DNA from 2 places in the Clostridium swellfunianum genome. Region 1 is predicted to be linked to the other one. Evidence: a T-box and tRNA genes for the amino acid it is inferred to sense, from the RefSeq annotation. Region 1 holds a T-box; the other holds one or more tRNA genes.
What was found. A T-box is a leader RNA that pairs with one kind of tRNA and senses whether it is charged. The one in region 1 lies ahead of trpS (tryptophan--tRNA ligase), so its partner is inferred to be a tRNA-Trp.
Positions count from the first base shown of each region.

Region 2: it encodes a tRNA-Trp, which carries the amino acid that the T-box ahead of trpS (tryptophan--tRNA ligase) is inferred to sense. The anticodon was not compared.

Region 1 is NZ_JAMOFV010000006.1:4,414,444-4,423,025, forward strand. Features, by position in the region: gene NBE98_RS20945 (DUF368 domain-containing protein) at 1-779, opposite strand, end outside; gene trpS (tryptophan--tRNA ligase) at 1,136-2,140, opposite strand; T-box leader at 2,198-2,432, opposite strand; gene NBE98_RS20955 (desulfoferrodoxin) at 2,519-2,893, opposite strand; gene NBE98_RS20960 (glycoside hydrolase family 94 protein) at 3,002-8,582, opposite strand, start outside.
Region 2 is NZ_JAMOFV010000006.1:3,329,587-3,338,168, forward strand. Features, by position in the region: gene tsaE (tRNA (adenosine(37)-N6)-threonylcarbamoyltransferase complex ATPase subunit type 1 TsaE) at 1-289, opposite strand, end outside; gene NBE98_RS15680 (metal ABC transporter substrate-binding protein) at 473-1,408, shown strand; gene NBE98_RS15685 (CBS domain-containing protein) at 1,544-2,164, shown strand; gene NBE98_RS15690 (immune inhibitor A domain-containing protein) at 2,396-4,702, shown strand; gene NBE98_RS15695 (hypothetical protein) at 4,755-4,901, opposite strand; gene NBE98_RS15700 (hypothetical protein) at 5,121-5,288, shown strand; gene NBE98_RS15705 (hypothetical protein) at 5,324-5,914, shown strand; gene NBE98_RS15710 (hypothetical protein) at 6,141-6,737, shown strand; tRNA gene NBE98_RS15715 (tRNA-Trp) at 6,993-7,067, opposite strand; gene NBE98_RS15720 (hypothetical protein) at 7,220-7,552, shown strand; gene NBE98_RS15725 (DUF4870 domain-containing protein) at 7,642-7,968, shown strand; gene NBE98_RS15730 (NAD(P)/FAD-dependent oxidoreductase) at 8,080-8,582, shown strand, end outside.

The DNA.
Region 1 (8,582 bases):
TTTATTAACAGGAATCCAAGTGCAAGAGCTAATAGTGAAGTAACTATTGACATACCTGAAGGCACTCCTGGGAATACAGGCAATAGTGAACCTAAAACAAAACCTATAATAAGCATATAAGTTTTGCTTGGATGCTTCTCTAAAAGTTTCTCGATAGTTTTAGCAGTTCCTAATGTTCCCAATGCAACACCCAATCCTAATGGAATTAAGAATGGAATATTTCTAGTATTAATAGCATTCAAGGTAACATTATATAATCCTAATACATAAAGCATAAAGGAGGCACTTATTCCAGGTAAAATTAGCGCTATAGCTATAACAATTCCACCTATGAAAAGAAAGATTATACTTAATAAGTCCTGTCTAGTTGCCAAAGTAGTTGTAGCACTTGGCTCCCAAGCCATTACAAGAACTATTACTAATCCTACCACAAAATAAATCCAGTCGGTCTTGCTTCTAGTTCCTGATGCTGCCTTCTTAAATAAGACAGGCAATCCTCCAAATATAACTCCAATAAAGAAAAATCCCATAATAAAAGGATATTTTGTAGTTACATTTTCAAGAAGCCTGCTGAATAAAGCTATACCAACAAGACCTCCAAATCCAATTTCTAAAAGTATAACAATGTGCTTTCTCCAGTTACTAAAGAATGAACTTACAGCATGTATTAAATCATCATAAACTCCTAGTATTACCGCCATAGTACCACCGCTTACACCAGGTACTAGTGTAGCTATACCTATAGCTAAGCCTTTTAAAAAGTTAACTAAATATTTCATTTTGACCTCCTATGTAATTAAAGACTCATAGTATATTTTCACACAAATTTGATTATAACCTTTTTTAAATATCATTTCTACATATTATTCCTTAAACTTCTCTAAACAAAATCTTAAGAAGCCTAATTAGATTTTAATTTCCTTCTATCCTTTACTAATATTAAGCCTCTAAGACACATTCTAATATCTTTTTAAATTATTATTTGTTCCTTTATTCAAATATTTATATATTCCTATATCATTTTTTTACATCAATTTATAAATATAAAAATCATGCAGCAAATACCTTTGTCTATTAGATTTGCTGCATGACTTACAGATTAATTACTTTTTAATATTGCCTAAATCATAAATATTTATCTAGCTGCAGGGATAAAACCAATTTTTCTCTGCATCTTGGATAATGTTTTGCGAGCTGAATATTCGGCTTTCTGAGCGCCAGTTTTATAGATATTTTCTAGGTATGACTTGTCAGCTAAAATTTCTTTAACCTTCTTTTGAATTGGCTCAAGCTCACCTACTATTGCCTCTCCTACATCATTTTTAAATTGAGCATATCCCTGACCAGCATACTTGTTTTCTATTTCTTTTGGAGTTTGACCTGTTATTGTACTTAATATTGTAATTAAATTTTTAACCCCTGGCTGTTCATCGCTGTATCTAACTTCTCCTACACTGTCAGTTACAGCTCTGCTCACCTTCTTTCTTATAACCTCTGGTGGATCCATAATTAAAATATAGCTGTTTGGATTATCCTCAGACTTTGACATTTTCTTTGTAGGCGTTTGTAAATCCATTATCTTCGCTCCAGTTTGAGCAATGTACGGCTCTGGAATTACAAAGGTTTCACTATATAGTCCATTGAATCTTTGAGCGATGTCACGAGCTAGCTCAAGGTGCTGCTTTTGATCGCTTCCTACTGGCACTAAATCTGTCTGGTACAACAAAATGTCTGCCGCCATAAGCACAGGGTAATTGTATAACCCAGCAGCAATAGATTCTCCATACCTTTGTGACTTATCCTTAAATTGTGTCATTCTGCTCAGCTCACCCATATAGGTATAGCAGTTTAACAGCCATGCTGCTTCAGAGTGCGCTGGAACGTGGGATTGAATAAATATAGTATTTTTCTCTGGAACAATTCCAGCAGCGATATATATAGCCATAACCTCCAAGGTTCTAGCTCTCAAATCCTTCGGCTCCTGTTTTACGGTTATTGCATGCAAATCAACAACACAAAAATAGCAATCATATTCATCTTGAAGCTTTACCCAATTCTTTATAGCTCCTAAATAATTACCTAAAGTTAGTTGCCCAGATGGTTGAATTCCACTGAAAATAACCTTTTTCTTCTCATCCATGCTTAATTCCTCCATTTTAAAAATTTACATTAAAAAAGCCCTAAGGCATTTTACAAGCCTTAGGGCGTAATTTACGCGGTACCACCTAAATTCGAAAAGCATATAGCTTTTCCTCGTTACAGATACAATAATATCCTGCCTTTATAACGTAAGGCTTACGTGAAAGACTACTAAAATTCATCCCCAACCTCTGAGACCCATTCAGCTTAAGCATAAATGCTGCATTTTCACCAACTGCAGCTCTCTGTGAATCTGTTTTTAAACTTACTTGCTTCTCTTCTAACGGCTTTATGCGATTGTCTTTATCTTATAATATTCCCAAATAAAAAGATTGTCAACAATATTATTGACAATCTTTTGAAAAATTATTTACTTGTCTTAGGCCTTCCATAAGCCATGAAGGTTGCAGTATTCTCTTACTGCTAATACTTCTTCATTTATAGCAAAGAAAGCTTCTGGCTTTTCTCCTGGCTTTAAATATTTTCTATATATCTTATTTGCTGTTTGAACCTCTATCCACTCAATATAATGATTTTCAAGCATTGGGTGGTCCACTGATCCAACTTTAATTAATATACCATCTTCTACTTTCTCAGCAACTGGAACATGCTTTTCCTTAGCTGCATCTGTAGTGTTTTCTACCATTAGCTTCATAGGCTGCTTGCAGCAGGTTAAGGTTCCACCAGAAGCATGAATTACTTCTACCATGTTTCCGCAGATCTCGCATTTAAAAACTTGTTTTAGTTCTGTCATAACCAATTCCCCCTATACATTAAATAAAAATTTAACCACCTTTATATTATAATATATAAAGATGGCTAAATATTACTTTAGTTCCATTGTTTAAATTTTGTTTACTATTTAAATATTTACTTCTACAGTATGATCTCCTGCTTCCATGTATGGTATTATGCTGTCTTCAAGAAGCTTCCCATCAAGATAGATTTCTTTTTTATCTCCTCTTTTAATCTCAATGTGATATGAACAATCACCTTTTTGATAGTAAATTTGGTAGCCTTTCCACTCCTCAGGGATTACTGGTTCAACAGTGAAGCCTTTATTGCCTTTCATCTTTAGTCCAAGTATCCCTTCAATGCCAACCCTATACATCCAGCCTGAAGCTCCAGTATACCAGCTCCAGCCTCCTCTGCCTTCATGTCCTTCAGTAGCATATACATCTGCAGTCATAACATAAGGCTCAACCTTGTATCTTTCATAATCAAGATGAGATTTAGCATGGTTTATAGGATTAATCATGTGGTAAATCTTCCACGCCTTATGACCGTATCCAAGTTTAGCAAGAGCCAGAACCACCCAAGTTGAAGCATGGGTGTACTGCCCTCCATTTTCTCTAACACCCGGCACATAACCTTTGATGTATCCAGGCTCAAGCTTTGAATTATTAAAGGCTGGGGTTAATAAAAGCACCATTCCTTTATCTTCTTTAACTAGGTGTCTTTCTAAAGCTTCCATAGCCTCCTCAACACGCGAGCGTCTTCCAGCTCCAGATATTACAGCCCAGGATTGAGACAAGGAATCTATCTGGCATTCATCATTTTCCATAGACCCTAGAGGAGTTCCATCGTCAAAGTAAGCTCTTCTGTACCAACCGCCATCCCAAGCATTCTTTTCAAGATTCTCTCCAATGAACTCTTTCATCTCCTCATATTTAACTTCTCTTTCCTTGTCACCTTTATAACTGCACAGTTCTTTAAAGTTATCCAAAATGCTGTAAAGGAACCATCCGAGCCATACGCTCTCGCCCTTGCCTTCATTTCCTACTGTACTCATACCATCATTCCAGTCTCCGCTGCCCATTAAAGGTATGTTGTGTTTTCCAAACTTTAAGGAAATTTCTATAGCTTTTATACAGTGCTCATAAATGGTTCCGCTCTTGTCTGATGGTGGACTGATTTTATATCTTTCATCCTCCCCTTCTCTTAAAGGTTCGTCTTCAAGGTAGCCAACCACTTCGTCTAAGATACTATAGTCACCTGTAGTCTTTACGTAATCTATAGTTACATAAGGCAGCCATAAAAGGTCATCTGAAAATCTTGTTCTAATACCACTGTTGACAACAGGATGCCACCAGTGCTGAACATCTCCTTCAACAAACTGCCTCGAAGCACTGTGGAGTATCTGCTCCTTTGTGTATTCAGGGTTTAGATAGCCTATAGCCATAACATCCTGAAGCTGATCTCTAAAACCTATTGCTCCACCTGACTGATAGAATGCTGTTCTAGACCAATATCTGCAGGATAAAGTTTGATACATAAGCCACCCATTAAGCATAATATCCATGGTTTTGTCAGGTGTTTTGACTTGAATTCTGTGCAACAAGCTCTTCCAGAAGTTTTTAACTTCTATAAGCTTTTCTTCAACTCTTTCTATATTGCTAAACTCCTTAGAAATTTCTTTAATTTTATCTAAGCTTTCATTTTGACCAAGCATAACTATAAGGTGCGCTACTTCATCTGGTGCCATGGTTATCTTTGCATTGGAGGCAAGACAAGGGTCGTAGCCTGCACCAACTTCATTTGATAACATTTTATATTTTAATGCCCGAGGAGTATTAGCGTCTCCATTTCTTCCTAAAAATTCAATTCTATTACCTGTATAGGACTCCTCACTCCCTCCTGCTATCCTAAGATAAGCATAAGCTCTTCCAAAGTGTTCGCTATATGGATTTTGTGCGTAAATAAAGTTTTTATCTTCGTCCAGGTAGCTAGATATATATTGAGCTGTTTGCTGTGGAACTACACCTAAAACTAACTGTGCATAATAGGTTAATGATAATTTTCTCTCCTGCTTGCTATTGTTCTTTAGGTTTATTAAACAAAGCTTAACACTTTCATCCATAGGAGCAAAAACAGTCATCTCTCCAACTATTCCATGAGCCTGGTGTTTAAAGTTTGAATAGCCATAGCCATGCTCAATGATATATTCTCCACTTCCTCTTAAAGGCTTAGGAGTTATACCCCAAAGCTCCCCTGTCACTTCATCTCTTAAATATAAGGCTTCAGTAGGAGGATCAGTTACAGGATCGTTTGACCATGGAGTAATTTTGTTTTCTCTGCTGTTTTTGTACCAGGTATAGCTGCTTCCACTTTCTGAAATATGGAAACCAAACTGTCCATTAGATATAACATTAATCCAAGGTGCAGGCGTGTTTCTATTTTCTTTAAGAATTATAGTATATTGATCATTTTCTGTATCGAAACCACCAAGTCCGTTAAAGTATTCTAGTTCCAAATGCGGGAAGCTGTGTTGAACTATATCGTAGCTTTGCTCTTTTATGTCCATTAGTTCTCTAGTTTCCTGTGTTTCTTCACTTCCACTAAGCTGATGCATTAGGCTTCCCTTCTCTGAATCAATAACAAGTCTGGCTATAGACATTATAAATTCAACATCTTCTATCGCCATGCTTCCTTTACTGTGAAGGAATACACCTCCAGGCTTGTTTTGCTTATCTCTTGCATGGCTTGAAGATATCAAATCTCTAATTGCATCCTGCAGCGGCTGTGTATACAGCGTGTTTTGAAGATTTATTACAACTAAATCTATTTTTAAACCCTTATTGCTTAAATACTCATGCGCTTGAAGTGCCTGTCTTACCAAGTCCATATCTTCTTCTTTTCTCACAACTACAAGAAGTATTGGCAAGTCACCTGAAATTCCATAGGGCCATAAAGCAGACTGAGACTTTTTAATGTTCTTAATAAATTCTGCTCTGCTTTTTAAATTAGTATTGATAAATAGAATTTTAGAAGCCATATGTTGATACAAATTTGCTTGAGTAGATTTTACACCCAAGTATTTCATCTCAACCTGCGTTTGAGTCCAAGCAAGCTCAAATACTCTATCAACATTGTGCATTTCACTGTATTTTCTTCCAAGCTCAATAGCCTCTTCTCTAGTGTCCGCAACAGCTGTAGTATACGCAATTTTAACGGTTTCACCAGATTTAATCTTAATCCTTCTTCTTATACTTATAATAGGATCTAATACAGCACCAACAGAATTTTTAAGAGGAGCATCATTTTCCATTACCTGAGGATTAGAAACATCTCTTCCTCTTCCTAAAAAGTTTGCTCTGCTGGTTTCATATTGAATAGTCCCCACGGTTTCACCATGAATTGATATTGTCTGAACTACATGAGGTTTTTTCTGACCCTTTGCCCTTGGTCTTCTGTTAGCAATAATGCAGCAAGGATTATCTATAAATTCTGTTCTTATAAATAGATTGCTAAAGGTTGGATGCACAATATCTGCATTATATGGTGCCAGAGTTACTTCGCAATAGCTGGTTACTTCAACTGTTCTTATGTGTTCACTGTGGTTTGTTATGGATAATTTTCTAACCTCAGCATTATCCTCTTGAGAAACTGCAATTTCTGTATGCGTTGAAAGACCGCCATCTTTTCTCTTAAATTCTGCCTTATCAAGAGAAAAAATCACCTCATAACCTTCTCCCTCCTGCTTGCAGGGCTCATAGGAAGCACTCCAGTATTCATTTGAATTTAAGTTCTTTATATAGAAAAACATGCCAGTATTATCTAGAGTTAGATCCTCTCTCCACCTATAAACAGTCATATCGTTAAGCTTCCCATAACCGCTTCCGCTATTAGTAAGCATAATAGAATATGCACCATTGGAAAGCAGATGTGTCTCAGGCATTGGTGTATTTGCAGTATTAAAGGTTCTAACTACAATATTTTGTTTTTCTGTAGTTAAATCAACAACTTCAAAATTCTGTTCTCTATCATACACTACTCTTTTTGAAACTCTTTCCTGAAGTAAAAGCTCGGTTGCTTTTATCTGAGGGATTCTATGAAAACGCTCCTGAAGTATATTATTGTTTAAAACATTGTTAAGAGCCATTAGGCTCATTCCTTCATGGTGAACCATAAAACACTTAATTAATGACTTTTGCTTTCCCTTTGGAATCCTTTCTTTCGTATAATCTGCAGCTTCATAAAAACCATATCGACCTTCCAAACCTTCTTCAATAAGCCTCTTCATGTTATCTATAGCTCCATGCAAGTCTACTTGCAGCGCCATAACAGTAGAATATGGTGATATTACAAGCTCATTTGCAAGACCTCTCTTAAGTCCGATACCTGGAATACCAAAAGCTTTATATTGATAATTCAAGGCTGGGTCAAAGGTATTGTAAGCAGATTCAGAAATACCCCAAGGCACTTTTCTTTCTCTTGCATACTTTTTTTGGCCTTCAATAACTGCTCTATAGGTTTCATTTAAAAGTGAATCAGGATAATTCTTCATTATTAATAGAGGCATAAAATACTCAAACATGGTTCCGCTCCAAGAAACTAATCCTTTACTTCTTCCCATCAATGTCATAGCTCTACCTAGTCTAAACCAATGTTTATGACCAATTTCTCCCTTTGCTATAGCTACAAAACTAGCCTGCCTTGATTCAGAAGCCAATAGATCATAGTGAGAATTTCCTAAAGTATCCTTCTCCACATCATAGCCAATAGCAAACAGCTCTCTATTTTTATCATAGAGCATTGTAAAGCTAGTTTCTTCAGCCATTTTGTTAAGTCTGCCTTTTATATTTTCAATTCTAATTAATATATCCTCTATCTCTTTCTTACCTTTCTCTAACAGCAGTTCAAGCTTCTCTAACCACTCTCTTCCTTCAGAACTTGCTTTTGGAAACTTTATTTTATCAAGCTCTTCATTAAATTTTTTCAAGGAAGTTTGCCTTGGTAATAGCTTAAGCATATCAATTAGGTTTTTCATGTCTTCTGGTGCTTTAATAATGAGTTCAGTCCATGGAAACAGCTTCTGAATTTCATCAATGTATCTGCTTATATCATGTTTAGCCTTTAAATTCCAATATAAATTTTCACAACCCTCTATTTTTTCTACTTCAATTATCTTATTATAAATCTCCCACAAGGTGTCTTTCCATCCAACTATATCCAAGGGGGATTTTTTTATATTATCTATTATCATAGAGTAGAAATCTTTAATTCCTGAAGCTTTTTCAATATCTAGACTACTTAGCTCCAAGGTATCGCAAATACCTTCCAGTTTGTTGCTGGATAATATAGGAGCATTACTATATTCCTCCAAACTCTCTGCTGCTAACCATAAATATCCTACAAGATTTCCACTGTCTACTGTTGATACATACTTAGGATTAAGAGGTTTAGCAGTAACTGTATCATACCAGTTGTAAAAATGACCTTTATATTTCTCTAAGGCTTCCATACCCTTTAGTATTTTATCCAGTCTTTCTACTGTCTCATTAATTCCAATATACCCTAAATCATAGGCAACTAAGTTTGAAGTTAACCCCATGCCCATGTTCGTTGGAGATGTTCTTGGTGCAACACCATTAGGCGGTTCCTCTTGAAAATTATCTGGAGCTAAGTAATTATTCTGCTCATTAACGAAATCCTCAAAGTAA
Region 2 (8,582 bases), 1.1 Mb from region 1:
AAAATATATATTCATCAAATCCTATTGCGGCTATCTCGTCAGGATCATTAACTCTGTATACATCAAAATGGTAAAGTTTAAGTCTGCCATCATATTCATTAACTATAGTAAAGGTAGGACTAGTTATGTAATCTTCAATCTCAAGTCCTTTTGCTATTCCTTTTGTTATATGTGTTTTACCTGTGCCTAAATCGCCTATAAGGCAAATTATATCTCCAGGTTTTGCGAGAGAACCAACCTGCCTGCCTAGTTCTATTGTTTGTTCTACTTTATCTACAATAAATTCCATAAAAATTCACTCCCAAAATACTGCTTTTCGAGCTAATACAGTCTTATATAATATTAAAACACATAAATAAAAAAAGCAATTCTTATAATATTATTGACAGTATGGTAACTTTTAATTTGCATAATACGTATAACTTATGTAAAATAATACATGAAAATACATATACAGGGGAGATTAGACCTCATGAAAAAATATATATATTTATGTTTAATGTTTTTTGCATTTATGCTAACTGCTTGTGGTAATAAAGAAAAAAATATTGAAGAGAAGCCTGCGGCTCAGGAAACTATAGAAAAAGAACTTTCCCTAAACATTGTTACTACGAATAAGCTCCTCTATAATATGGTTAAAGATATTATTGGAGACAGGCATTCCATAGATTACATGTTTACTTCAAGGGATAAGCTTTGGAGTTTTAACTATACAGAAGACAGTCTAAACAGTATAAGCAAAAAAGACTTATTTTTCTACTGGGGATCAGGAATTGAGCCTTGGTCAGAAGATTTTGTAGGCAAACTTACTAAAAGTAAAGTAGGCACAGTAAGTATATCCCGTGGGATAAAATTTGCTCTATTAGGCAAGGAAATTAAGTATAAGGAAATTTCTCTAAAAGATAATCCGTATTTTTATATGAATATAGATAATTATAAAATAGCTATGCTGAATATTAAAAATGCAATTCAGGACAAGGATACAAAGGACAGAGATATTTATGAGAAAAATTTTTCAACATCAATCAAAAAGGTTGAGGAAGTTCAGAAGAAGCTTAAGGAAACAGCAGATAAATTAAAGGGTTATACTTTTGTAGTAGATGGTGATGAGTTAGATTACTTTACCAGCTATTACGGATTTAAAACTTTAAAGATTTATAATTATGGCATAAATCTTACATCTAAGGAAATTGAGGCAAACTTAAAAGTTGAGGAAAAGGTTAAAGAAGAAAAAAATGTAGTGTTTTTATATGAGTCTGATGGAGAATTGAAATCGAATGAAGCATTGATTAAAAAGTATAATTTTAAAACTTCAAATATAATAGTATATAAAGATGATGTCAAGTATATTGATATTTTAGCTAATAATTTAAGAAGCTTGGAAGGGGTAGTTCCAGTAACGCAATAAATGTATTTAATATAATCCAGAAGCATATAAATAGATATGATAGAACATTTCATATAAAATTAATAAATTGTTTGAATTTTATCTCAATTTTATGTATAATAGGCATAAAAGAGAGTTAGGGGGAGTGTAGTAACTATGTTTGTTAAGAATTTAATGCTTCCGATGGAAAAGTTAATTACAATTGCACCAGGTGAGACCATAAAAAAAGCTCTTGAATTAATTGAAGAAAATAATTTTTTATCTATTCCGGTGGCAGAAGGGGATAAGTTCTATGGCTCTATTTCAAAGGATAGAATTTACGCCTTCTATTATGAGAAAAGCGTAGATAAAGCTTGCTTGTTATCAGATTTTAAGGTTGAGAATGTAATGAGGACAGACGTTCCAACAATTCATCCTCTGGAGCAGATCGAAAAGGCGGCTCATTTCCTTGAAATTAAGAATATTGCTTTTGTAGCTGTGGTTGATGAATACAATTCTTTTAAGGGTATAGTTACTCATCATGCTATATTCCACGAATTTACAGAGCTTTTTGGACTTAATAAGGGAAGGCGCTTAGCTGTTATAGCTTACGACATTCCAGGGCAAGTATCAAAACTTTCAAGGATTATTACTGAAAATGGCGGAGATATTATAAGCTTTGTTGTGGTAGATCCAAAGAGCGTTACTGATGTAAAAGAAATAGTTATAAGAGTTAGAACAGAAAACTTCCAGGAGATACTTGGAAAAGTCAAAGACTCTGGATTTAAAATTCAATAGATTATTGAAACTCCTCATACAGAATTGCTGTATGAGGAGTTTTTGCTTTTATTAAATTTGATTTAAAAAATGATAGAAGTGAAAAAAACTATGTCAATAAATTATATTTTCCAATTATTGTAATTAAGAGAGCAGTATGATAAAATTGGATTTGTAAATAAAAGGTAAATTAGTTGTACAAGCATACTGTAATTTACCAAATAAATTACATAAGTAAGAAGGGGGTAAAATATGTTATCAAAAAAATTTTTATCAGTAATGACATCAGCATTTTTGCTTGCAGGTGTTGGGGCAACTTCAGCAGCAAAAACAGTTAATCCAGTTGTTCCTGAACAAACTGTTTCAATTGGACAAGATGTAGGCGGACCTACTGATTTATCTATTGCAAACGAAGAAAAAGTTATTGAAATGCTTAAGAAGGAAGGCAAGATTGCTAAAAATGCTACTTATGAAGAAGCTCAAAAGGTTTACTTAAAGTTTATGCAGGAGGCAGCTAAAGCAAATAAAAAGCTTCCAATATCCAAATTTGAGAGAGATTTAAAGGCTAAGCAAAATCAAAGGGTTGAAAAATATAAGTTTGAGAAAAGGACTACAGATACCAACCCTAAGAAGGTAAATGTTTTAACATTATTAGTAGATTACCAGGATTATAAACATAACAGCATTCAACCAGGCGAGTCTGATATGTATTATAAAGATTATAGCCATAAGCATTTTGAAGATATGATATATGGCGATAATGGCTATGAAGGCCCAAATGGTGAAAAGCTTATTTCTATGAAACAATACTATCTAGAGCAGTCAGGTGGCAGTTTAATAGTTGAAGGTAAAGTTGCCGGATGGTATACACTACCTCAGACAGCTGCTTATTACGGAGCAGAACAAGGTGGCTCAAACGATGTTAAGCCAAGAAATGCTGTTGCTCATGCCCTTCAATTAGCAGCAAAGGATTCCAATATAAACTTTGCAGATTTTGATAAGGAAGATATATATGATTCAGATGGTGATGGAAATTATAATGAGCCAGATGGAATCATAGACTACCTAATGGTTCTACATGCTGGCGTTGGGCAGGAAGCTGGCGGTGGTAGCCTTGGAAGTGATGCTATATGGTCACACAGATGGAATTTAGGTGGACTATATAAAATACCTGGGACTAACTACTATGCATATGACTACACAATAGAGCCAGAAGACGGAGCAGCAGGGGTATTTGCCCATGAATTCGGACATAACTTAGGATTGCCAGACGAATACGATACAAACTATACATCAACTACAAGTGAACCTATAGCCATGTGGTCAATAATGTCTTCTGGCAGCTGGAGTGGAAAGGTTCCTGGTACTGAGCCAACAGGATTTAGTCCATATGCAAAAGAAATATTTCAGGCACTTTACGGTGGAAACTGGCAAAAGCAAATTAATATAGATTTTAATAAGTTAACTAGCGCAGGAGCTAAAGTAACTTTAAGACAGGCTGATGAGGAAGGTCAGGCAGTAAAAGTTAGTCTTCCTGATAAAGCGCATGTGATAACTACTCCAACTAGCGGAAAGAATGCTTATTGGGGTGGAAAAGGTCACGATGGAGCTCCAATCCTTACTAACATGACTACAAATGTTGATCTAACTGGAAAGACTTCAGCAACTCTTAAGTTTAAGACTTGGTATGATATAGAAGAAGGTTGGGACTATGCTTCAGTTCAGGTTAGAGAAGTAGGAACAACTGATTGGACATACCTGCAAAATAATTTAACTACAAGTGAGGGAGATCCTCAAAGAGATGTAATAGTTCCTCATGGAATAACTGGAGCATCGAATGGCTGGGTAGATGCATCATTTGATTTAAGTAATTTTGCTGGTAAGAAGATAGAAGTAAAGTTAGAGTATGAAACAGATGCATATAGCTTTGGTGCGGGCTGGTACGTTGATGATATCCAAGTACTTGCTGGCGACACAACTATTTTATCAGATGATGCTGAAGGTACTGATAAGTTTGCATTAAACGGTTTTGAAAAGAACACAGGAACTGTTTATGCACCACATTATTATTTAGTAGAATGGAGAAATCATCACGGTGTTGATACAGGCCTTGCACACGTGGGTACATTGGGACAAGCTTTCGCTTATGATCCAGGTATGGTAGTTTGGTATGTCGACAATTACTTTACTGACAACTGGGGCGGAGTTCACCCTGGTGAAGGATATTTAAGCGTAGTTGATGCAGATCAGAAGAATCAATACTGGTATTTTGATGATGCTTCAAAGAAACCTGTAATAGCTAGCAGTGGAAGATATCATATGCATGATGCAGCTTTCAGTAAAGATAAAGATTCAAGTGTAGATATTTACTATGCTCCAGCTGCTAGAACAGTTATAGACACAAATAGATACTCAGAGCCAAGCTTTGACGATAGAAAAGATTACACCAACCCAGAGTTACCATCATTAGGAGTAAAATTACCTAAGCTCGGGCTAAAAATCCAAATAACAAATCAAGCTCAAGACAATAGCTCAGCTTCAATAACAATTAAAAAATAATAACTAGTAATAAATTAGTACCTGTCAGGTTTACCTGGCAGGTACTTTTTCTTTACTGCAGCTGCCATTCTATATCTTTACCTTCTTGAGGGCAAGCTGGGAAAATATCGTTTTTAATAAGTGTAATCTGCTTTCCGTAGTTGTTCCTATATACACCTGAAATCTTAACTTTTTCTCCTGTTTTTCCTTTAATTTGCATAAATTAGGCTCCTTTCATTAATAAAATTAGGAAAGAAGAATTCAATCCTAGCAGTTGTATTACCTTGCGGTTAGATGTCTGTTGCACTTTTAGTTTATATTTTATTATCTACTTTCTGTATAACTTATATAACATAGTTATATAAATATTTTTATTATATAAAGGTAAGACTAAATTTACGTATATCACAATATAAAAGGCAAGTAAGGAGGGCATTTAATGAACAGAAGAAGAAATGAGAATAAAAATATAGAAAATGGGAAAATTAAGGGTACAAGTGCTTTTAATATTAAGCAAGCAGATAGTATAGATGAAATGTCTTGGTCGAATAATAAATTTGAAAGTACCTGCGGTGTGGAAGGAAATGATTCTAAAGACCAGGAATAATAAAAAATTATATAAAAGATTAAGGGGAGTCAACTATGAAAACAAAAGCATTAGCATTATCATTGGCATTGGCACTAACATCAACAGGTATTATAGGTTGTGGAAAGCAGCAGACACAACAGCCTCCGGCACCTTCAGTACAAAAGCCATCAAACCAAAGCACAGATGTAAAAACTACAGCTTCAGTAGTAAACGACAACGCAGCTTTTGAAAAGGCTATAAGCAAAAATGGAACATGGATAATTGCAACCTTAAAGGATTTAACCTTTGACAAGGAATTGGTTGTAGATGGTGATTTTAAAAGTGGAAAGAAGGATCAAAAGACAGGGGAAGAATTATATCAGCGTAAGATAGGTCTATATACCCAGGATGACAAGAAAAACGTAACTGCTAGATTTACATTAACAGCTCCTAAGATCACTTTCAACAGCATATACGGAAGTCTTGAACATGGAACTTTCGTAGGTGATGTTTATGTAGCAGGAAAGAACTTTAAGTTAGTAAACCAACAAATAAAAGGAAATCTGTATTTCTTAAATGAAGAAGCTGAAAAGACCTTTACAATTGCCGATAAGGAAGGTAACCCTGCATCAACTATAAGTGGTGTTAAACAATTAAAGAAATAAGCAGCATCGATAAAAAGCTGGTAGATAAATTAATCTACTAGCTTTTTTATTGATAAAACTTAGGACTTATTTTACAGATGCAAAAGATAGAATTATGAATTTTCCAATAAAAGACGAGAAAAATATATTTTTAACAAAATACGAAATAAATCTTGTTAGTTTTTTATCAATATGTTATAATTAGCTTGTACATAAGAAATAAAAAACTTATTAGGGGGACTCAACAATGAGAACAAAAGCATTAGTATTATCATTAACAGTAGCATTAGCAACAACTGCATTCGTAGGCTGTGGTAAGAAGGCAGAACCAGCTGCTACGCCTGCTGCGCAAAAACCAGCTGCAACAGATACTAAGAAAGCTGATGCTGTTACAACAGCTTCAATAGTAGATACAAACGCTGCATTTGAAAAAGCTATAAGCAAAGATGGAAAATGGATTATAGCAACATTAAAGGATTTAACTTTTGATAAAGAGCTAGTAGTAGATGGTGACTTCAAAAATGGTAAGAAGGATGCTAAGACTGGTGAAGAAACATTCCAACGTAAAATTGGTTTATATACTCAAGATGAAAACAAAAAAGTAACAGGAAAGTTTAATTTAGCAGCACCAAAGCTTACTTTCAACAGCAATTTTGGTAGCCTTGAGCACGGAACTTTCAAAGGAGACCTTTATATAGCAGGAAAGAACTTTAAGCTAGTAAATCAAAAAATTGATGGAAATGTATACTTCTTAAACGAAGAAGCTGAAAAGACTTTCACAATTGCTGACAAAGCAGATGATACTAAGTCAGAAATTACTGGGAAAAAAGAGTTAAAAAAATAATTAAATAATAATATATAAAAACAGCTAGTTGATACAAATTTATCAACTAGCTGTTTTTGTTTTAATTAGTGTTATTTCATGCAGTACAACAGTTAGTATCTTTTTACCGAAAATTCAGTTGTTGTAACAAATATTCTTATAGAAAACATAGAAGCAAAATGAGGAAAATTTATCATATTTAGTTAACGAATATAGCCAATAAATACTTTACAAAAAATAAAAAAGCTTGTGAATTTTGATTCACAAGCTTTGCTTTGGCAGGGGTACTAGGACTCGAACCTAGGCCAACGGTTTTGGAGACCGCTACTCTGCCAACTGAGCTATACCCCTAAGACAAGAATTATTATATAATACCATTTAGAAAAAAGCAACTCTTTTTTTGAAAAAAATTTATGATGCATACAAAATTTTAATAAAGTGATATGTCTAACTGATCTAAGTTATGATACAATAAAAATACGATAAGTGAGAGGAGATCAAGGATGAGCGATTCCAATAGAGAAGAAAATGAATTAGAAAAACAAATGAAAGATATAGATGAACTTAAGAATAACGCAGCAAACCCAGGATGTTTTGCAGGTCCTGAAAAGATACCTGCTCCAGTTAGAGGGCTAAGAAAGTACCCAGTAATTTTAATAGTGGTAGGAGTTTTGGGATTAGTATTTAGTGCAATTTTTTTAATCAAATCATATAGGAGTACAAATAAAATAGAAGAGCTGATATTTCCTATAATGTATAATTTCATACCTTTTTTTGTATCCTTTTTATTATTTAAAATTGGGATTAATGAGTTTGCTAACAGAAAAAAGAAATAATTATTATATAACTAGACATAAAGTATGAGAATATAACCTATAATTGAATATGCTATTATAAAGAAATAATTTGTATGGGGGTATGTATTATGTTAACTACAGAGCAAAAGCTTTTAGCTGCTCTATGTCATGGCGGGGTTTTTCTTGCTGCGCCAATTTTGATTCCGCTTGTTATTATGCTTGTAGCTAGTGATGAGTATATTAAAACACAAGCGAAAGAAGCACTTATGTTTCAAATACTATTGGTTATTGGGGGAATAGTTTCAGGTATCTTAACTTTTGTGCTGATAGGACTTTTAGGTTTTATTGTAATAGGAATATTAGCTGTGGTTATGCCTATAATTGCTATAGTTAATGTTCTTAATGGAAATGACTACTCCTATCCTGTATCAGGTAAATGGGCTAGAGGTATGTAAAATTAATTGTTTAAAAGAGCCAAGAAATTTTGGCTCTTTTTTAATTGATGTGGTAAAATAGTAGCACAAAGATAAACTTAGATGCTTGTACAGAAAGGATGAAGCATTTATATGATCAATTACGATTTAGTTATTATAGGTGGAGGAATTGCAGGACTTTCTGCTGCTATTAAAGCAAAAGAAGAAGGTGTAAATAGTATTTTACTATTGGAGAGAGAGGAACAGCTTGGAGGTTCATTAAGCAACTATATTGATGCTGATTTTTCATATCCTTTAATTGATGAAGCCTTAACAGGACCTGAAGTTATACAAATATATGTTGATAAGATAAAGGAACATAATATAGAGTTTAAATTAAATTGCTTAGTTATAGATGTTAATAAAGATAAAATTATTACTACAGTCACTGAAGAAGGGATAAAGGAATATAAAGCAAAGGCAATTATTCTAGCTATGGGATCTAGAGAGATGCCTAGAGGAGCTATTAATATTCTAGGAAGTAGAACTGCTGGAATATTTACTGCTGCTTCTGCTCAGAAGTTTGTGAATTTGGAAGGTTATTTGCCAGGAAAACAGGTATTGATTATTGGGTCAGGAGATTTAGGGTTAGTAAT